Regions from separate parts of the Acetobacterium sp. KB-1 genome, predicted to be linked through region 1. Evidence: predicted binding sites of a transcription regulator. Region 1 holds the regulator's gene; the other holds the start of a gene.
What was found. Region 1 encodes HrcA, which represses chaperone genes, less so after heat shock. Its sites were predicted from a motif close to TGTTAGCACTCNNNNNNNNNGAGTGCTAACA; they were not measured.
Positions count from the first base shown of each region.

Region 1 (11,012 bases):
CCCATCGGCCTACTTAGGCGAATACACGCGGGTGCTGGGATTAGTAGATGATGAAAGTTCCTATACGCCGGAATCATGGACGGCTTATATGGTAGTTGTCAATAAGTATCGAAGTATTACTAAGGATAGCCTTCAGAGTGATGTGGATAAGGCAACAGCGGCCATTTTAAAAGCGCAGTCAGATACCTTAGTCAGACAGAATGGCACCGAACTAAAAGCTTTCCAAAAGGTATTGGAACTGTATCAGAATAACTATCGTTCCGGTTCCGGTAATTTCTATGAGATCAATAAGAGGATCAGCAACTGGGAAATTTATGAACAGGCAGTGTTGCGCTATGCCAGCTTCTATGAAGATTACACCTGGAAGCCGTCGGCGATTACCACCCTGAGTAAGCCGGAAGAAATTACCGCGGCAACCAATGCGATTGATATAGCGATTCGGGCATTACGACCCAAGACAGAGCTAGGTTTGGATGGGGCGATTGCAAGCTACGAAGCAGTCAAAGCGGCAGCGATCCCCTGGAATAATGCGGCAATTGCAATGGAGTACACAGAAGATAGTTTTGAAGCTTATGCAACCATCTGCAGAGCTAATGATTTACAGAACCTGATCATTGATTCGACGGGAACCCTGATGACCCCAACCCTGATTAACAATGCCGCAGCAAATATTCAAGGGGCAATGGATTATAAAAAGCCGGTTCTACGGGCAAAAGATGGCGATGTTCAGAAGTTCCAGTTTGAAAAGAACTGGTACACTGAATTCAAGAAGGATTACTATACTAAGGCGCGTTGGACAGCTTATGAATCAAAAATTACAACTACGTATTATGATCTGGATCATCCGGAAAATATAGAGCAAACAAAGATTCAAGCCGATACCAACACCATTACGGCATTACGTGAAGCGTTAATCTACAATGCTTCGTACATCATGGAACAGGCGCGAATTACGGCAACCAATTTAGGTTCGTTTAGTGTTAGTGGTACGCAGAATAATGTGATTGAAAGAACAAAAGCACTGATGAGTGGTATTAGTGGTTTGGAAAACTTTAATATTGCCAACTACAGCGTGACCTATATGCAAATAACCGGTGATGGAAAGGGAACAGCAACTATTAATCCTGATGGAAGCATCGCTTCTATCGGAGATGGCAAGGCGACGGTTAAAATCAGTATTCAGGCCTTAAATGATACTGTTTCAACTGAAATTGTAACAACCGGAGAACTGACACTCACTATTATTCCCTAAGAATTTGATCTTCTTGCAAAATGATGATTCGATGATTAAACAAATTTTTGTAACAGATCTGAAGGTATACCTTCAGATCTGTTTTTTTTACTGGTAATAAGTTGGTGATGCGAAGAGTCATAAACATAAAAAGGGCTTAAAGTCATGACTTTAAGCCCTTTTTATGTTTAATTCATGTAATCACGAAACTTCGTTCACTACAACTTCCATCCCGGCCAGATCAAACCCGTCCTCACAGTAAACCGAATAGCCATAGGTTCCGGCAGTCCAGGTGGCCAGACCGGCTTTTCCGTCGTCATACTGGAATAGAACTGCCGCTCCGGCAGTAGTGGTTTTGGTCTGACTGTTACTAAACTGAGTATAAACCCCGGCGATGTTTTCCATCCCGGAGTCAGCCTTTCGAGTCGTGTAGGCCACACCGTCCAGAGTAAAATCAGCCTGAGCAAGATTGTCAGCAATGGTAAAGTATTTTACATCCGTAATCCCGGTGGGTAAGCTTTCAAAACTAAAGCCGATGGCTTCCTTAATTGCTTCCAGGGACGCCTGTTCCACCATCGGGTTGGAAATTTCAGTTTTGGAATCATCTTTTTTCTCAGCAGCTGGTGTGCAGCCGGTAAAAAGAAGGGCAGTAAGAGAAATAAGAATCAAGCTGACAAAGATTATTTTCTTTGATTTCATAGAGCACCTCTCTTTAATTATGTGATAGGGGTTCGTTTTCTTGTCATGTGATTGATAATTATTGATGGCGATTGGGAATAACCAAGGGGTCAGACCCTCGCCCCTGTGACCCAGGATTAGCAGAGTAGTAAAAATTTTAACCAGCTTAACGCATTAGTTCGTAGGGGGGGGTAGTACCCGCCCGCACACCGTAACCAATCATATCGGGCAGTCCGTCTTCTGGGCCACATGAGTAAAATGACTTTTGCCACTGGCATAATCAGCCACGCATTGGCCATGGCCCAGTAGCTTAAACTTGTAACTCAGCAGTCCATCAAGCCCCACCGGGCCGCGGGCGTGAAGTTTGCCAGTGCTGATTCCGACCTCGGCGCCAAAGCCAAACCGGAAGCCGTCGCTGAAGCGGGTGGAACAGTTCCAGAATACTCCGGCAGAATCCACCAGCGTCATAAAGGTTTGGGCAGTCGCTTCGGTGGTGGTTAAAATCACATCGGTATGACCGGAGCCATAGGTGTTGATGTGATTAATGGCAGCAGCCAGATCAGGAACAATTTTGATTGAAAGGATATAATCGAGGTATTCGGTTTTCCAGTCCACTTCGGTAGCCGCTTCCACTGGGATAATCGCCTGGGTGGCGGGATCACCCTTGATATGAACACCCTTTGCTTCGAGTGCGGTTTTAAGTGTTGGCAGTAGCGCCGCCGCAATTTTTTCATTAACCAATAGCGTTTCCAAGGTATTGCAGGCGGCTACATATTGCGTTTTGGAATCAACGATAATTGCCACAGCTTGCGCCAGATTGGCGTCCTCATGTGCATAAACATGGCAGATCCCGTCAGCATGTCCCATTACGGGGATGTTGGAATTGTTCATAATATATTGAACAAAGTGATTAGAGCCCCGGGGAATAATCAGATCAATATACTGATCCAGAGCCAGCATGGCCGTGACGTCTTCGCGGGTTTCCAAATTTTGAATCCAATTAGTGGGCAGACCTACTGAGGCAGTGGCCTCATGAATGATTTTGGCGAGAATACGATTGGTTTCCAGAGCTTCGCGGCCACCTTTTAAGAGGACGGCATTGCCGCTTTTAAGACAAAGCGTGGAAATCTGCACAAAGGCATCGGGACGGGATTCAAAAATTACCCCAATAACGCCAATCGGACAGGTGACCTTGTAGAGATCAAGACCTTCATCCAGTTGTGTTGAGAGCTTGGTGGCCCCCAGAGGATCGGTGAGCTCGATCAGGCTGTGAATGCCCTCGATCACGTCATTGATTTTGTCAGCATCAAAGGTCAGGCGTTTAAGCAGTGGGGCGCCCAGCTTTTCCTCTTGAGAGCGTTTCATATCCGCCAGGTTGGCGGCGACAATGGCGTAGGTATTTTCTTCTAGTGCTTTGGCAATGGCAAGTAAACCAGCGTTTCGTGTTTTGGTATCGGTAGCGGCCAGTAAAATGCCGGCTTCCCGGGCAATTTTGCCCAATTGTTCCATTTGCATTGGCGTTTCCTCCTTATTTCGCTAATAAATTATCACGGATCTTTTTAAAATCTTTCTCCCGTAAATCGGTTTTTTCCATTAAATAGGTTTCAACATTTCCAAAATGAGTGTTGACATAATCCATCGAAGTCTTTAGCCAATCCGGCTTGACACCGTAAAATTCCCAGAGGTGATAATTCTCGATGCCTAATTCCTCGGACATGATATTGCCCAGGAGGTTATAGCTTTCGTCGAAGGTCAGGTTGGTAAGGGTGTAATCAGAAAGGATCACATCCTCTTTTACGCCTAAAATGCTTAAAATCAGATAAGTCATAAAACCGGTGCGGTCCTTGCCGTTGGTGCAATGGTAAAGAATGGGGGATTCAGAAGGTTCAGTTAAATACTTAAGCACCTCGGCGAAGCGTTGGGCCCGATCTTCGGTCTGGAGCTTATAGATACGACGCATAAAGGCATCCACCATGCCCGGCTGGGTAAAATCTTTGTGATCCAGTCCCATATCATCGCCGGAGAAAATTGGCAACAGGTGATACTCGGCTGTTTTGGGCAGGCGGTCAACCTGTCGTTCGGCTTTGGATTTGTTTCTAAAATCAAAGACATGTTTGAGTCGCAGCGCGGCAAAATAAGACACATCTTTATCGGACAGATGGGCCAGTTCTTCACTGCGGATAACCTTTCGCCATTTTATCTTTCGGCCGTCCATTCCGGTATAGCCGCCGATATCCCGAATATTAATCGAGTTTTCGAGTTGGATCAGACGTTTGCCGAGCTGGGTTTCGTCACAGAAGATGAGGTTATTTTCATCTTTGAAGTTATATAGGATTCGTCCGTTTGGCGCAATCAGACCCGGATAGGCGTTTTTTTCCTGATCGGCTTTTGGGGCAGGATGAACCTCTGCCGGGAGAATTGTTTTAAGTTGCTCTGGATCGATGCGTGCCGCGGTTTGCTGGTTTGCCGCTTTAGAACCTGCGGCCTTGATCGCTTTAGAGGCAGGCTGAGCGGTAGTGATGGTTTTTGACGACTTCTTTTTGTCAAGCAGTTTTCGTACCAGAAAATAGGCTGGAACGATTGCAGCTGCGCCGGCAATGATGGCAATGGTGGTTACTTTTTTCATTGATGATTTCCTTTCTGTGACTTCGTTTAGTTTCTAATTATAGGTAATGACTATGTTATAATTATAGCATAAATCAAAGAAAAAAAGTCTTTAAAATGCGAGGAGAATGAATGAATACCACAAAAACTAAGGCGTTAGGTAGTCAACCCAAAAATACACTAGGTATTTATTGCCATATCCCTTTTTGCAAAAAAAAATGTGCCTATTGTGATTTTACTTCTCTTTCCGCCCAGAGCGAGGAGCGGATTGGGGAGTATTTTGATGCACTGGAAAAGGAAATAAGACGTCACAAGGAAATCAATGGTGTTTTACCGGCTGTGGACACCATCTATTTGGGGGGCGGTACCCCATCGTCGATTGCACCCGGTTATATTGAAAAAACATTGTCTCTTATAAAGGAAGTCTTTGTAATTGAGGATACGGCGGAAATCACCATTGAAATTAATCCGGGAACCTTAACAGAAGAGAAGGCCAGCCGCTATAAGAAAGCGGGGATCAATCGGATCAGTATGGGTCTGCAGGCCTGGCAGGACTTTCTGCTTCAAATCCTCGGTCGGATTCACAGCCAGTCGGATTTTATTAAATCGATGGAAATTTTAAAAAACGTCGGTTTTTCAAACATCAGCGTCGATGTGATGGTCGGTTTACCGGGTCAGAAACGATCGGATGTGATGGCGACACTGATCGCGCTGATGTCTTTTGCGCCCACCCATCTGTCGTGCTACAGCTTAATTTTAGAGCCGGGTACCCCGATGGCCAATTGGGTCGCAGCGGGGCAGCTAAATTTGCCCGATGAAGATGAAGAGCGGGAAATGCACTGGGCAGTCGATGCGTTTCTAAAAGAGCAGGGTTATGACCATTATGAGATTTCCAGTTACTGTAAGCCCGGCTATCAAAGCCGCCACAACATTAAATATTGGGAACTGGTGCCCTATCTGGGCTTTGGTCTGGGTGCCCATGGTTATTTTAATAGTCGGCGCTATGGTAACACCAATGCACTAAGTCAGTATATCGATGTCATCAAGGCCGGAGAATCCCCAGCAACATTAGAAGCTGAGATGACGCCCCGGGAAATGATGAGTGAGTGGATGTTTTTAGGTTTGCGTAAGCTTTGCGGCATTCGGGATAGTGATTTTTTTGCCCGTTTTGGCCAAAGTTATTGGGATCGATATGGTGAGGTCATAAAGCCGCTGATTGCTGATGGTTTGCTTAATTGGGATGGGTCATTTTTAAAGCTGACACCAAAAGGACAGGATTTTGGAAACCAGGTATTTATGGCTTTTCTATAGATGAAATCAGATCAAAAAAATATCTTAAGAAAACTTTAAAAGGTGAGCAAGCTATTATAGAAACTAGTTGACAATGTAGGGGGTAGGATGTTATATTTAACTCAGATGTTAGCACTCGATTATTGTGAGTGCTAATAACGAGGTGAATCATGGAACTTAACGCACGTAAAAAGAAAATACTTGAAGTGATCATCCGTGATTATATTAATACGGCCGAGCCGGTTGGCTCCCGGACCCTTTCAAAAAGATGTAACCTGGGTATCAGCCCGGCCACCATCCGAAATGAAATGGCAGATCTTGAAGAGTTAGGTTTTTTAGTTCAACCCCATACCTCTTCGGGACGGATTCCGACCCAGCAGGCGTATCGTTATTATGTGGATGAAATCATGGAGATTCAGAAACTTGAGAAGATGATCCGAACGGATATTCATCGGGGTTTTCTGGATCATACCACTGAACTGGGGCTGACGATGTCCCATACGGCGCAGGTTCTGTCTCAGCTAACCAATTACACAGCAGTGGTTCTGGCACCTCGGGTTACAAATTTTAACTGTAAGCATGTTCAGATTGTTTCATTAATTAAAAACAGGGTACTTATGGTAGTAGTGACCCAGGAGGGGATGGCCAAAAATATTGAGGTAACCCTTTCTCAGGAGGTAGACGCGATTCTGGCGCTAAAGCTTTCCAATGTGATTAATGGCTTTCTGAAAAACACCATTCTCAGTGACATGAGTTCGGAGCTTATTGATCAGATCCAGGAATTGTCACCAGCCGAGAGTAAGCTGATTCACGAAATTATCCCCCAACTTAAAAAAGTCTTGATGGAGGATGACTCGGAAGTTCACTCCACGGGGTTAACGAACCTTTTCAATTATCCGGAATTCAGTGATGTGAATAAGATTAAACAACTGATCAATATTGTTCAGGAAAAACAGGTGTTGTCGGAAATGATGACATCGAAAGACGGCAACCAGATCATCCGCATTAAAATAGGCAGTGAAAATGACAATGAAAACCTTAAGGATTTTAGCATCATTACCTCCACCTATGAACTGGATGGCGAGATGATGGGGGCCTTTGGCGTGATTGGGCCGACTCGGATGAACTATGACAATGTCTCATCGGTTCTCAATTACATACGTAATGAGTTAAATTTACATATCTCAAATTTATTAATGAAATAGGTGATTAAATGATAAAAGAAGAGGAAATCCAAACCATCGAAGAAAATGAACAAACGCTAAAAGAAGCTGACGCGGTAACCGACGAGGAATTAACAGATGACATTGACGAAACAGCATCGCCGGAAGAGGTATTAGAGAGTGTAAAGGAGGATGAGGCTGTATTGAATCGCTTGGTTCGACTTCAGGCTGATTTTGAGAACTTCAAAAAGCGAAGTCAAAAAGAAAAAACAGAAATGTATCAGTTCGCATCAGAAAACTTTGCTACCAAGCTGTTGCCGGTAATGGACAATCTGGAGCGGGCGCAAGCCGCCCTAATCGATGCCAGTGAGGAAGCCAAGGGCTATATTGACGGATTGGAAATGGTTTTTAAACAACTTAAGGATGTGCTCAAAGAAGAAGGTCTGGAAGAAATTGTTTGTGAAGGTCCCTTTGATCCAAATCTCCACCACGGTGTGGCGGTCGGTACAGATGAGCAAAAGGAAGACCAGGATATTATTGATGTTTTCCAAAAAGGTTACAAATTCAAGGGTAAGGTGATCCGACCAGCGATGGTTAAGGTTTGTAGCAAATAATATTAATTAAGACATAAACCGTCTAAAGTTGAAAATCTGCTGGTGGAAAGCACCAGTACTGAATTTTCATTTTAATAGAATAAACTAAAAAGCAAAATTACAGGAGGAAATAGATATGAGTAAAGAAAAAATTATCGGGATTGACTTAGGGACCACAAATTCGTGTGTTGCCGTTTTAGAAGGCGGTGAAGCCGTCGTTATCCCTAACGCAGAAGGAAACAGAACGACCCCATCGGTTGTTGCTTTTGCCAAAGATGGCGAACGATTAGTTGGACAGGTTGCCAAACGACAAGCCGTTACGAATCCGGACCGCACCATTTCATCAATTAAACGCGATATGGGCACCGATAAAAAAGTAACAGTTGATGATAAAAGTTATACCCCTCAGGAAATTTCAGCGATGATTCTGCAAAAATTAAAAGCAGATGCTGAAGCTTATCTGGGAGAAACGGTTACAAAAGCAGTTATTACGGTACCAGCGTACTTCAGTGATGCCCAAAGACAAGCGACCAAAGATGCTGGTCGGATTGCCGGGCTGGAAGTTTTAAGAATTATCAATGAACCAACTGCAGCCGCTTTAGCCTATGGCTTAGACAAAGATGCCAATGATAAGATCATGGTTTATGACCTTGGGGGCGGAACCTTTGATGTATCAATTCTGGAACTTGGCGATGGCGTTTTCGAAGTTAAATCAACCAATGGGAATAATCATTTAGGTGGTGATGACTTTGACCAGAAAATCATCGATTGGATGGCAGCAGAGTTTAAGAAAACCCACGGACTTGATCTTAAAAATGATAAAATGGCCCTTCAGAGACTTAAAGAAGCGGCTGAAAAAGCTAAAATCGAATTATCAACGGTTATGAAATCAGACATTAATTTACCATTTATTACGGCAACGGCAGAAGGTCCACAGCATTTGGAATTATCGCTGACCCGCGCTAAATTTGATGAATTAACTTCTGACCTGGTGAAGAGTACCATCGGACCAGTTGAAAAAGCCATGAAGGATGCCGGTCTTTCCAAGAATGAGTTGGACAAGGTAATCCTGGTTGGTGGTTCCACAAGAACACCGGCAGTACAGGATGCAGTTAAAAATATTACCGGTGAAGATGCGTATAAAGGAATTAATCCGGATGAATGTGTTGCGATTGGAGCAGCGATCCAGGCTGGTGTATTAGCTGGTGAAGTCCATGATGTATTACTCCTTGATGTAACGCCATTATCACTGGGGATTGAAACCCTGGGCGGTGTATTTACCCGATTAATCGACCGTAATACCACCATCCCAACCAAGAAAAGTCAGACCTTCTCGACCGCAGCTGATAATCAGACCGCTGTTGATATCCATGTTTTACAAGGTGAACGCGAAATGTCCAAGGATAATAAAACCTTGGGTCGATTCCAATTAACAGGTATTCCATCCGCACGTCGTGGTATTCCACAAATCGAGGTAACCTTTGATATTGATGCCAATGGGATTGTTAATGTATCTGCTAAGGATATGGGAACCGGGAAGTCTCAGAACGTCGTGATTAAATCCACCACGAATATGAGTGATGATGAGATTGATAAAGCCGTTAAAGAGGCAGAACAACATGCTGAAGAAGATAAACGCGTTAAAGCTTTAATCGAAGCGAAAAACGTTGCTGATTCCACCCTTTACCAGACCGAACAGTCATTAAAAGAAATGGAAGGCAAGATTTCAGAAGAAGATAAGGCCAAGGTTGAAGCAGCCATGGCAGAACTAAAAACAGCCAGCGAAGGCGAAGATGTGGAAGCCATTACCAAGGCTACCGAAGCTTTAAATGAAGCCTTCTATCCACTGGCTCAGAAAATGTATGAAGAAGCAGCAGCCCAACAGGCCCCAGACGAGCAAGAATCGTCTGATCAAGGTGATGATGATGATGTTGTCGATGCTGAATATGAGGAAGTAAAAGAGTAAGATTTGCCTGTAACCGGCAATAACCAGTGGCAGCCAAGGCTGCCACTCTTTTTCGTGGAGGCAACGAGCCATGTGGGAGCTTGCTCACATTTGGCGACTGCCCGCGAACGGCTCAAAACGCGGGTGAGCGTTTTGAAAAGTTTCGTGGAGGCAACGAGCCATGTGGGTTTGGTGTGCCGTACCGACAATTGTTACATCATGTTGTACGCATCGGAGCGGACACGGCATCGCCTGTCCGATTCCGCGGCGAACAACAGATTAACAATTGGTCGGTACTAATATTAAGGTTTGTTTCCAACTTTTGGGAATACCACGCTCTACGAAAAAAGGCTTTGACACGTTGCTTCAAAAAGGTATAATTAGTAGTTGGTTAGTTGGTGTTTAGGATTCAAAAGAGGTGAGAGTATTTATGAGTGAAAAAAGAGATTACTATGAGGTGCTTGGGGTCGGTAAAGATTCCAGCCCGGATGAGATAAAAAAAGCCTATCGAAAAAAGGCCATGGAGTTCCATCCGGATAAGAATCCGGGGGATAGTGTTGCTGAAGAAAAATTCAAAGAAGCGAATGAAGCCTATGAAATTTTAAGCGACGAGGAAAAAAAATCTCGTTATGATCAATATGGTCATGCAGGGGTTGACCCCAGTGCCGGCGGTTACGGCGGCGGTGGTTATAGTGGCGGTGGCTTTGGCGGTTTTGAAGATATCTTTGGCGATATTTTCAGTGCCTTTGGCGGCGGCGGCGGATTTAGTGGCAGTCGGGGCGGTCGTCGTTCCAACCGTGGGTCGGACATGAAGATCAATATCAATCTGTCCTTCCATGAGGCTGTTTTTGGTGTTGAAAAGAAGATTAAAATCAAACGTAACGAAGAATGTGGAACCTGTGGTGGCACCGGGGCTGAAAAAGGTTCAACGTCAAAAACATGTGATCAATGTGGCGGCTCTGGTCAGGTTTATGTACGGCAGCAAACACCTTTTGGAACGGTTCAACAGGTTCACACCTGCGACAAGTGCCATGGTGAGGGAAAAATCATTGATAAACCCTGTCCGACCTGTCATGGATCTGGCCTTGAATCCAAGGAACGCACCATCAGCATCAAGATCCCAGCCGGTGTATACGACGGCTCGATTCTACCACTAAGAGGTCAGGGTAATGCCGGGCCAAACCATGGTAGCACGGGCGATTTGCTTGTTTATATCAGTGTTCGGGAAGATCCGTTGTTTAAACGGAGCGACGATGACATTTACTATGAACTACCAATTACCTATGCCCAGGCGGCTATGGGAGACAGCATTGTAGTGCCTACCATTGACAGCAAGATCAAGCTTAAAATACCAGAAGGCACTCAAAACGGCAAGGTTTTCCGATTAAAAGGAAAAGGGGTCCCCAACGTCAATGGTCGTGGTCGGGGCGATCAGTTTATTACCATCAAGGTGGAAGTGCCACGTAAACTTAGCCGTGAACAGCGCCATGCCTTAAATGAGTATGCCA
Region 1 is NZ_CP030040.1:1,672,065-1,683,076, reverse strand. It holds gene DOZ58_RS07745 (hypothetical protein) at 1-1,252, shown strand, start outside; gene DOZ58_RS07740 (hypothetical protein) at 1,433-1,930, opposite strand; gene DOZ58_RS07735 (glutamate-5-semialdehyde dehydrogenase) at 2,129-3,424, opposite strand; gene DOZ58_RS07730 (tyrosine-protein phosphatase) at 3,438-4,535, opposite strand; gene hemW (radical SAM family heme chaperone HemW) at 4,646-5,824, shown strand; gene hrcA (heat-inducible transcriptional repressor HrcA) at 5,974-7,008, shown strand; gene grpE (nucleotide exchange factor GrpE) at 7,017-7,580, shown strand; gene dnaK (molecular chaperone DnaK) at 7,696-9,525, shown strand; gene dnaJ (molecular chaperone DnaJ) at 9,935-11,012, shown strand, end outside.

Region 2 (11,012 bases), 650 kb from region 1:
AGGCGAAACCAGCCATTATCTGGAAGTGGAACCCTCTTACATCCGGCCTTCCTACGCCGAAGAGCATAAAAAATGATGGTCCGCTATCGTTTAATGAGGTCCCAGGATGTCCCTGGGGTTTTTAAGGTGGATCAGGCTTGTTTTTTACATAATTGGACCCAGGATTCCTATCATGCCGAAATAAAAAACTGTCTCTCAAATTATATTGTGGCCGAAGCGGACGGCGAAATTATAGGGTTTGGCGGTTTTTGGCAGGTAATTGACGAAGCGCACATAACTAATATTGCGGTGCTAGAAGCTTATCGACAGATCGGGGTTGGGCAAAGCATTATGAATGCGATGCTTGCTCTGGCACAAGAGAAAGGCTGTGTGGGAATGACCCTGGAAGTAAGAGGGGATAATCAGCCGGCCCTTAATTTTTATTTAAAAAATAAGTTTACCCGGGAGGGTCGACGTAAAGATTACTATGGCCTGGGAATGGACGCAATCATCATGTGGAGGTATGGACTTGAATAAAAGCATTAAAATATTTTCGGTGTTGCTGGGAATTTTGTTTCCAGTAATAATTTTTATCAGCGGCATTGAAGTGGCAGTCTTTGACAAAGCGTTTTATATGGACCAGATGGAAAAGAATCAGGTCACTAAAAACACTGGTGTTTATCCCCCGGATATGGAGTTGGTGGTCACTGAAATGATCAGCTACTTAAAGGGAAACCGGCAGGATTTTGACATCAAAGCCCGTTTGGCTCCGGAAAATGCCAAAAACGTAGTGGATTATGTGTCTGTTTTCAACGAGAAAGAAATCACCCATATGGATGATGTCAGAGATCTGCTGTTATTCTTTCTTGGCCTTCGAAACGCGGCGATGAGTCTGGCACTGATAGCCTTTGTGATTCTTTTAAAATACAACAAGAAGGCCATACTCAAGGCTTTATTTTATGGATCGATTATTTTTATGGTGATCTTTCTGATTATTGGCGCATGCTTTATTTTTAATTTTAGCGACACGTTCATTCTTTTCCATCAGTTGTTTTTTTCGAACGACTTATGGATTATGGATCCATCAACTGACCGACTCATCTGGATTGTACCCGAGCCTTTTTTCTTTACCATGATCGGTCGAATGGTCGCCTACATCCTGGTACCTCTGGGGCTGACGACCCTCACAACGGGGCTGGTGTTATTTAAACAAACACGAACAAATAAATTGTAAATTTAATCGAGGTAAACATGAAAATTCTTAGCATTGAGACATCCTGTGACGAAACATCTGTGGCCATTGTAGAAGATGGTCGAAAAATACTGACCAATCGGATTTATTCCCAAATTGATATTCATCAAAAATATGGGGGCGTAGTGCCGGAGATTGCTTCCCGCAATCACGTGACCAAACTGCCTTATATCATCGATGAAGCCCTGGAAGAAAGCCGGCTGACCCTGGCTGAGATGGATGCCATTGCCGTGACCAACGGTCCGGGTTTGGTGGGGGCACTGCTAATTGGTCTCTCAACGGCAAAAGCGATGGCTTACAGTCTGGGAAAACCGCTGATTGGCGTACACCATATCGAAGGTCACATTGCGGCTAATTTTCTGCAGTATCCAGAGCTTACACCGCCCTTTCTGACATTGGTAGTATCTGGTGGCCACAGTCATCTGGTATTAGTGGAAGATTACCAGACCTTTAAGGTTTTGGGACGAACCATTGATGATGCCGCCGGGGAAGCCTTTGATAAAATTTCCCGAGTTTTGGGGCTGGGATATCCTGGTGGTCCGGCCATTGATGCGGCGGCAAAAAATGGCAACCCCGACGCGATCCCTTTTCCGCGGGTGATGCTCGATAAAACCCAGTATGATTTTAGCTTTAGTGGCTTAAAATCAGCGGTGCTTAATTATCTCAATGGCAAAAAAATGAAAACCGAAGCGATCAATCCCAATGATGTGGCGGCTTCTTTCCAGATGGCTGTTATCGAGGTGTTAGTGAGCAAAACCATCGCCTGCGCCAAAAGCATTGGCATGAAGACCATCTGTATGGCCGGAGGGGTATCCTGCAATTCGCTATTGCGTGAAATGATGGGGCAGGCAGCAGCAGCAGCAGGCATGACCCTGTTCTATCCTGATCCCATTCTCTGCACCGATAATGCCGCCATGATCGGTTCGATGGCTTATTATAATTATATCAATGGGGAAGAAAGTGACCTGAGTCTTAATGGCATTCCAGGTTTAAAAATTGGTACCCGGTAATGAAACGAGTCAGGGAAGAATGCTTAAGTTAAAAGGGTAAACGCATTTATATAAAGAGAACTGTATCCTCTTTAAAAATTAAAACAATCTTAAAAAAAATTAAGATCAACAAAAAGGGAAAAAACACTTGCAATCAATCTGCAAATCATTTAAAATACTATTAGCACTCAGGATGAATGAGTGCTAATAAAAGAAAAAAAGGTACAAGGTACCCAATATAATCAAATGGAGGAAAAAATGAGTTTAAGACCTTTAGGTGACAAAGTAGTTATTAAAGTTAAAGCTGAAGAAGTAAAAACTTTAGGTGGAATTGTTTTACCAGGATCTGCCCAGGAAAAACCACAGCAGGGTAAGGTAGTTGCAGTTGGAACTGGAGAAATTATTGATGGCAAAAAAGTGCCATTGGATGTTAAGGTAGATGATGAAGTTATCTATTCCAAATACTCCGGTAATGAAGTGAAAATTGGCGATGAAGAGTTTTTAATCATCCGTCAAGCTGATATTTTAGCAATCGTAGAATAATAAAATTTAGAAAAACAGGAGGAAAATAATATGGCTAAAGAAATAAAGTTTCGTGAAGATGCCAGAGAATCACTGATCGCTGGTGTAGACAAATTAGCAAACACCGTTAAGGTAACATTAGGACCAAAAGGAAGAAATGTTATTTTAGCAAAATCATATGGTTCACCAACCATCACCAATGATGGGGTAACCATTGCCAAAGAAATTGAACTGGAAGATGCCTTTGAAAACATGGGTGCTCAGCTGGTTAAAGAAGTCGCTACCAAAACGAATGACGTTGCTGGTGATGGAACAACCACAGCCACCTTATTGGCTCAGGCAATTGTTCGAGAAGGTAACCGTAATGTTGTTGCCGGTGCAAATCCAATGGTCCTCAAAAAAGGAATTGAAAAAGCAGTTGTGGCTGTTGTTGAAGAATTAAAAGCAAACAGCAAAAAAATCGAAAGCAAAGAAGCAATCGCTCAGGTTGCATCCATTTCGGCAGCTGATGCTGAAATTGGTAAACTGATTTCCGAAGCCATGGATAAAGTTGGTGATGACGGTGTTATCACAGTTGAAGAAGGCAAAGGCATGGGTACTGAACTGGAATTTACCGAAGGGATGCAATTTGACCGTGGTTACTTATCAGCCTACATGGCAACGGATACCGAAAAAATGGTTGCCATCCTTGATAATCCATATATCTTAATCACAGACAAAAAAATTACAAATATTCAAGAAATTTTACCGATTCTGGAACAAATCGTTCAATCTGGCAGCAAACTGTTAATCATTGCGGAAGATGTCGAAGGCGAAGCATTAGCAACATTGGTTGTTAATAAATTACGAGGAACCTTTAACTGTGTCGCTGTAAAAGCACCCGGCTTTGGCGACCGACGTAAAGCAATGTTGGCTGATATTGCGGCATTAACGGGTGGCGAAGTTATTTCGGATGAACTAGGTCTGGAACTCAAAACTACCACCATCGAACAATTAGGTCGTGCCCGTCAGGTTAAAGTTGATAAAGAAGATACTATTATTGTTGAAGGTAGCGGAAACAAAGACGCGGTGGCCGAACGAATTCGTCAGATCAAAGCGCAGATTCCAGAAACTTCTTCAGAATATGATAAAGAGAAATTACAGGAACGTTTGGCTAAATTATCTGGTGGCGTAGCGGTTATTCAGGTTGGTGCAGCCACCGAAACTGAACTTAAAGAAATCAAATATCGAATTGAAGACGCCTTGAATGCGACTCGAGCAGCGGTTGAAGAAGGCGTTGTATCCGGTGGTGGTACTGCTTATATCAATGCGATTCCAAAAGTTGATGCTTTAATTGAAACCCTCGAAGGCGACGAAAAAACTGGCGCTTACATTATCCGTCGGGCCATCGAAGAACCAATGCGTCAAATTGCTGATAATGCTGGTCTTGAAGGCTCTGTTATTGTTTCGCAAATGGCTGGTAAAAAAGTTGGCGTTGGTTATGACGCTGCTAAAGGTGAGTTTGTTGATATGTTCCAGGCTGGAATCATTGACCCAACCAAGGTAACCCGTTCTGCGATTCAAAACGCAGCCAGTGTTTCGGCAATGTTCTTAACGACTGAAGTAGCAGTTGCCGATCTTCCTAGCGAAGATGCCGGTATGGGCGGAATGCCAGGCGGTATGGGCGGAATGCCAATGATGTAAGCCTTAAGGCTACATCATTACGATTAATCGATTTAAATAAAATAAAAGGCAGTCTCATTCGAGGCTGCCTTTTATTTTTAAGGATTTAGAAACGTTTAGTCAACATCGTAGGGGATACCAGCAAAAAGTACTTCCATTTCTGGTTGTTCCAATTCAGCCAGTTTGACAATCAGACCGTTAAGCAGGGTGATCATTGCCTGGGCATCCGGGGATTCGTCATCAGTTGGTTTAGCGGCGTACAGGGCAATCAGCATAGTATTTCTGGTGGTGCCTTTCACATCTTTAAACAGGGTATTTAAGACTCTTTTTTCATTCGTTGTTAGTTTCATTGTTTCCTCCAAAATTTTTTAAAGTATTTTACAAAATCACAGTTGTGCATTAAAGTTTACTCGTTTTCCAGAGCCATCAGGGCGATCTCCCAGGAATCAGTCAGTTCAGACAGCTGTTGCTTGTGCGCTTCATAGGTGAGATTGATTTCTGCTGCCAGGGTGAGATTATCGTAGAAATCCGGGGCACACATCGCGGCTTCAATGGACTCGATTTTTTGTTCCGTTGTTAGAATGTCTTCTTCGATTTCTTTAACTTTTTTCTTTAAGAGCCGCATTCTGGCTTCTTCTTCTTTTTGTTTCTTGCGATCCGTTTTCTGTTGTGTTTTAGTTGGGACGGTTTTGTTTTCAGCCGCAATAACCGCTTCCCGTTCGGAAGCATCGGTCTTATGTTTTACATAGTCGTCATAGTTGCCCAGATGGATTTCCATACCATCGGCAGAAAATTGGTAGATCTGTGTTGAGATCCGGTTAAGAAAATATCGATCATGCGAGATAAATAGTAGCGTTCCTTCATATTGGCTCAAGGCACTTTCAAGAATTTCCTTGGTATCCATGTCGATATGATTGGTGGGCTCATCCATCAGCAGGAAGTTCGATTGGGAGATCATCAGACGGGCCAGTAGCAATCGTGCCTTTTCACCGCCGGATAGGGTGTTGATTGGTTTGAAGACCTCGTCACCCACAAATAAAAAGGCTGCCAGGATATTTCGCAGTTCGCCTTCAGTCAATTTTGAATCAACATCCCACAGCGCTTCTAAAAGATTTTCGTTGTAGAATTTCTTTAGATCCTGATGCTCCTGATCGAAATAGCCGATATGAACTTTTTGACCCCGGCGAATTTCACCAGCATCAGCGGCCAGTTTTTCTTGCAAGATGCGAAAGAGGGTCGTTTTACCAGCGCCATTGGGTCCGATAATACCGATTTTGTCGCCGCGATGAATTTCGAAATTCATATTTTGAAAAAGCAGACGATTATCAAAGGATTTTTTGAGCCCGGTTACCGCTAAAACATCATTGCCACTTTTAACCCGGGGAATAAAGCTAAAATGGCTGTTATGAGTAGTTTCGACTTTATCGAGTAGCTCAATTTTGTTTAAGGCCTTTTCCCAGCTGGAAGCCCGTTTAGAGCTTTTAATGGAGTTATAGGCCCGAAACCGATCAATGACTTCCTGCTGGTGTTTGATTTCTTTCATTTGTTGCTGATATTGGTGGTTTTGTTCCATCAGATCCTGACGTTTTTTAACGGCGTATTGGGTATAATTGCCATGATATTCCTTAACATTTTTCTGCGTCACTTCGATAATGGAGGTACATACCTTGTCAATGAAATAGCGGTCATGGGACACGATGATAAAGGTTCCGGGGTAATTCTTCAGGTATTGTTCCAGCCATTGCAGCGCATCGATGTCTAAGTAGTTGGTCGGTTCGTCGAGTAAGAGCAGTTGCGGTTCCTGAAGCAGAATCTGACCCAGAGTAGCCCGCGTTTTTTCACCGCCGCTGAGCATTGAGAAGGCTTTGTTCTGGTCTTCTGCCTTAAAGCCCAGGCCATTGATAACCCCGCGGATGCGACTGGGGTATTCGTAGCCATGATTTTTGGCAAAGCTTTCCTGAAGCTCCCCAAACTCCAGCATCAGTTTTTCCTGATCCTCACCAGAAGCGCGCGTAATGGCATCACCGATCTGTTTGATTCGCTTTTCCATCTTGATCAGCGGTTTAAAAACATCGGTAAGCATCTCAAGCAGCGTGGTATTTTCGGCGACATTGGATTCCTGGGATAAGTAGCTGATCGATAGTCCGTTTTTTATACTGATTCGCCCGGTGTCGGGAATCAATTCTCCGGTAATCAGTTTTAAGAGGGTTGATTTCCCGGTGCCATTTCGGCCGACCAGACCGATTTGCTTTTTTTCGTTAATGGAAAGATTGAGTTTATTAAAAATTTCATGGATGCCATAACTAAAATGCAAATTTTCTATATTGATTAACATTATTTCACCTGTTTTCGTTTTAGTTCAGTTATTTTAGGTTCACTTTTACTATTCTATCAAAAAAATCCACAAATTAAAATGAATAATTTGACGTAATTGATACATATTGATATAATTAATCATTATCCGAAAGAAAGGAGAAGTTATCATGCATCGCTTCTCAAAAAAAGTTTCTATGACCGTTGTTAAACGGTTGCCAAAGTATTACCAATATTTAAGTGATTTACAGCTCAATGATATCGAAAAAATATCATCCCGAGAACTAGCAAGTTTAATGGGACTGACAGCTTCTCAAATCAGGCAGGATTTAAATTCCTTCGGAGGTTATGGTCAGCAAGGTTATGGCTATAACGTGGGAGAATTAAAGGAAGCGATCAAGGAGATTCTTGGTCTTGATAGTGAATATAACTGCATTATTATCGGTGCTGGAAATATGGGTCATGCCATAGCCAATTATGAACGCTTCAGGCGGGAAGGTGTCATCCTAAAGGGCGTCTTTGATGTTGATCCACTCATGGTTGGGACTGTCGTTGGTAGTGTGGTTGTAAAACATATGGAAGAACTGGGTGCTTTTGTTAAGTCCAATGAAATCGATATTGCTATTTTGTGCGTACCCCGGGAGGTGGGCCAGAAGGTGGCGGCTCAGGTAACCGAATTAGGGGTGAAAGGGATTCTTAATTTTAGTCCATTGGATTTGGATGTCCCCAGTGATGTTGTTGTCGAAAATGTAAATATTACAGATAGTTTGTTTACCTTAACCTATCTGCTGGGCGAGTAACGACGAGCTAAGAATAGTAAGAGTTTGATTGACAATCAGACTCTTTATATTTTTGCGTGAAATAAAAAAAACTAAAAAAGAAACACGGATTCCGTGTTTCTTTTATTTATAACAAGCTATGTAAACATAATTTTCATCGTTTTTAATTACTTCCCGCTGGAACTCTTAAAATTAATAAAATCAAGAACTTCCTGCTTGTAGCTTTCAGGGAAAGAGAAGTAAGAAGAAAAAGAATCAACTTCTTCGTTGGAAAACACGTAAGATTTTAAAAATTCTTCACAGGTCATCGGTTTGGGATTGCTTGGTAAAAGTTTTGGCTGGTCGGTTCTGCATAATAAATAGTCAACAGAAACTTCAAAAAAATCAGCGATCTTAATCAGTAATTGGTTTTCCGGTAAATTCTTATCTTTTTCATATTTAGAGATAGAGCTTTTGTTAAGATAGAAAAGATTGGCAAAATTTTCCTGAGTAAGTCGTTTAGAAATTCGCAACGCCTTTAATCGAGTACCAAAAGTATTATTTTCCATTATTTTCACCTTCTTTCAGCTTAGAATTGTTGGCATAAATGCACTGGCCATTGCTTTATTATAACACAGCTTTAACATTTGTCAAGAATTTCAGTTGAATTTAAGTAATAAAATTTAAATTGGTAAGGCATCAAAAGGGCGATCTCGCTTCTCTTAGTAGTCGCAGACACTCCTCGTATTTGGCTTTCTCATGGATTGCATCATTGGCAGGAAATGCTGATTCCAGGGATTGATTATTGACTGCTGTTTGAGTTATTGTGTCAAATAAAGCATTAAAATCTGCGTTTTCCGGAGAATCAGTTGATTTGCGTTTTGATTTTCCGTCTTCGGTTATAATTTCATCGTAATTAAGAGCAGTCAAAGTTGAACCATTAAAAGTGGCTTCAAGGACCCCTTGATAGCCATCATGATCGGGTGGGGTGATGATCGTGTAGGTATCAAGGGTATCAATTTTTATTGGTTCTTGATCACCTTTTTTAGCTTGAGCAAAAATTTTCTTTGCTAATTTTACATAGCGTTCAGATGTTTGGGTCGCCCCAGAGATAGCATCTATTTCATCAGGGTTTTGAGAAGAGATCAGTTCGTTATAAAGCCGGAGGTAAAGGCTACTTAAATTCGTTACAACTAAATTTGGCCAGGTTTTATCGGGGCCATCCACAGCCAAGCGATCAGTTTTACTTCGATCAATTTCTTGAAAATTCACCTTGGTAATGAGGCCGTTCTTGATGAAAATATTTAATTGTTGAGCGTAACCTCTACCATCATAGTAGCTTGTCGTGGCTGTATACTGGCCGTCGATCAGGGTTTCTAAATTTTTAGTAGGCATAATTGCACCGGTTGTGGGATCGTTAATCAGTTCTTTTTCCACACATCCGGTTAATAAAAGCGGTATCAAGGCAGCAGCCAGGATAAAATTGCCAAGGCGAAAAGCGCTACCAGTTTTAAATTTATTGTTTTGCATCATCATCACCAATTTTCATAGTATCTGTAGTCAGTGCCTATCCAGTGTTTGTTCAGTACTGGCACTAATAAGCTGAGGCGTTCATCAATGGCGGAACGATCTGTTTTTTTCTCGAAAAAACGCCATTCATGTATTTACTGAATTCCCCGGGTTGGAAACCGAACGCCAGCTGAGCAAGATTTTTAGCGTCCCCGGCGATGATCAACTCGGTTCCTCCTAAGATAATGTCGGTGACCATTAAAAGGGTCAGATCCAGGTGTTCTTCCTCACACAATTTATTCATTTCCAGTAGAACCCCATCCAATTTATTAAATATTCCCCGGAAATCCCCAGTGTTAATTTGAGATACCCCAATTTTATAGGACCCCATGGTAAAGAGTTTCCGGTCAGTGGATAGGATTTCAAAAGGGTGCATTTCTTTTAAATTACTACCGGCCACGAGCATTTTTTCACCGTAGCTTTTAACGTCAATCGCAAGCATTTTACCCAATTTCCTGGCGATTGTCCGATCCTCTTTGGTGCAGGTGGGTGAATTAAACAGTAGCGTATCAGAGATAATGGCGCTGAGCATCAGACCCGCCATCACACGAGGGATCGGGATTTTATTTTCATGGTACATTTTTGCAACGATGGTTGCTGTACAGCCAACCGGTTCAATGCGAAGATAGAGAGGTGTGGCGGTTTGTATTTCGGCCACGCGATGGTGGTCGATGACTTCAATGATCTCAGCTTCCTCGACACCAATAATGGATTGATTCCGCTCATTGTGGTCTACCAGAATAACCTTCTTGCGGCTAAAGTCAATCAGGTTACTCCGGGAAATGGTTGAAATGACCTTTCCGTCTTCATCTACTACCGGGAAGCGATCATGATCAGAGGTCAGAATATTTTTTTTGACATCATCGATGGTTTCATAGGTCATAAAATACTCCAGATTATTTTTCTGGTAATATTTTTTTATCGGAATTCCCTGACATAGAAGACGGATAACTTCAAAGGGACCAAAGGCAACGGTTAGAATAGTCCCCTGATAGTCGTTGGAAATTGGCATGTCAAACTCCGGAGACGCGTTTGAAACAATAATGATGCCAGCACCGGTGGATAAAGCCCGGTTTAGATAAATATCCTGCTCAACGGTGACCAGAATGTCCTCGCTTCCCAGGGTTTGACCCGCCTTTATTTCGGTGATGGTGTACACATCCCCGTGCACCAATTCGGATTTGATTGATCCGTAAACACGGGCGCTTAGCAATTCAATAATGTTTTTCAGCGGGGTTTCGCTGTCCCGTAGCAGGGATTTTGAAAAAGCATCTGTGTAAGCTGGAATAATGTCTGACAGGGAAACCATACCGATCAGTTTGTTGTCATCGCTGACCACTGGCAGGGAGCGGCCGGGATGATCGATGATCTGCCCCATCGTTTTGGAGACGGAGTCCTTCTCATTGGCCATCGAAAAATCGGTGAGAACCAGATCGGAAACCTGGGGCTTGACATCTTTGATCAATTCGGGCAAATCTGCCCCAAAGGTATCCAGAACAAATTGGGTTTCTTTATTGATCGGCCCCAATCGGGCTGGGAAGACCTGGGGATGTCCCAGGGTTTGTTTTAAGTGGGCATAAGCAATGGCAGAACAGATGGAATCGGTATCTGGATTGCGGTGCCCGAAGACATATACTTTATGGGTCATCGAGGGACCTCCTTTTTGTTTAGATAGTTTATTAGGCATTCAAAAATCGTAGTACGTCCCGATAGACAAGATCTCGTTTATCTTCATTAAGAATTTCATGTCGCATCAGTGGATAGAGAATGAGATTAACCTCTAAAGCGCCAGCATTTTTTAATTTTCGGGTGATATGAACCACTTCTTTGCCCATCCCCCCGACAGGGTCATCCCGACCAGCTAAAAAAAGGAAGGGGAAATCGCTGGGGATTTTTTTAAGGTTGGACGCCTTTGCTGAGTAGTCAATACCATAAAATAAATCGCGGTAAAATCCGGCACTGCAGGTA
Region 2 is NZ_CP030040.1:1,023,242-1,034,253, reverse strand. It holds gene tsaB (tRNA (adenosine(37)-N6)-threonylcarbamoyltransferase complex dimerization subunit type 1 TsaB) at 1-76, shown strand, start outside; gene rimI (ribosomal protein S18-alanine N-acetyltransferase) at 73-516, shown strand; gene DOZ58_RS04800 (TIGR01906 family membrane protein) at 509-1,213, shown strand; gene tsaD (tRNA (adenosine(37)-N6)-threonylcarbamoyltransferase complex transferase subunit TsaD) at 1,231-2,241, shown strand; gene groES (co-chaperone GroES) at 2,479-2,763, shown strand; gene groL (chaperonin GroEL) at 2,794-4,425, shown strand; gene DOZ58_RS04780 (hypothetical protein) at 4,521-4,754, opposite strand; gene DOZ58_RS04775 (ABC-F family ATP-binding cassette domain-containing protein) at 4,811-6,739, opposite strand; gene DOZ58_RS04770 (redox-sensing transcriptional repressor Rex) at 6,888-7,517, shown strand; gene DOZ58_RS04765 (helix-turn-helix domain-containing protein) at 7,664-8,044, opposite strand; gene DOZ58_RS04760 (FMN-binding protein) at 8,175-8,912, opposite strand; gene DOZ58_RS04755 (putative manganese-dependent inorganic diphosphatase) at 9,070-10,692, opposite strand; gene DOZ58_RS04750 (alpha/beta hydrolase) at 10,724-11,012, opposite strand, start outside.
Region 2: a site for HrcA is predicted at 2,400-2,430, ahead of groES (co-chaperone GroES). Genes of this name have one in related genera too.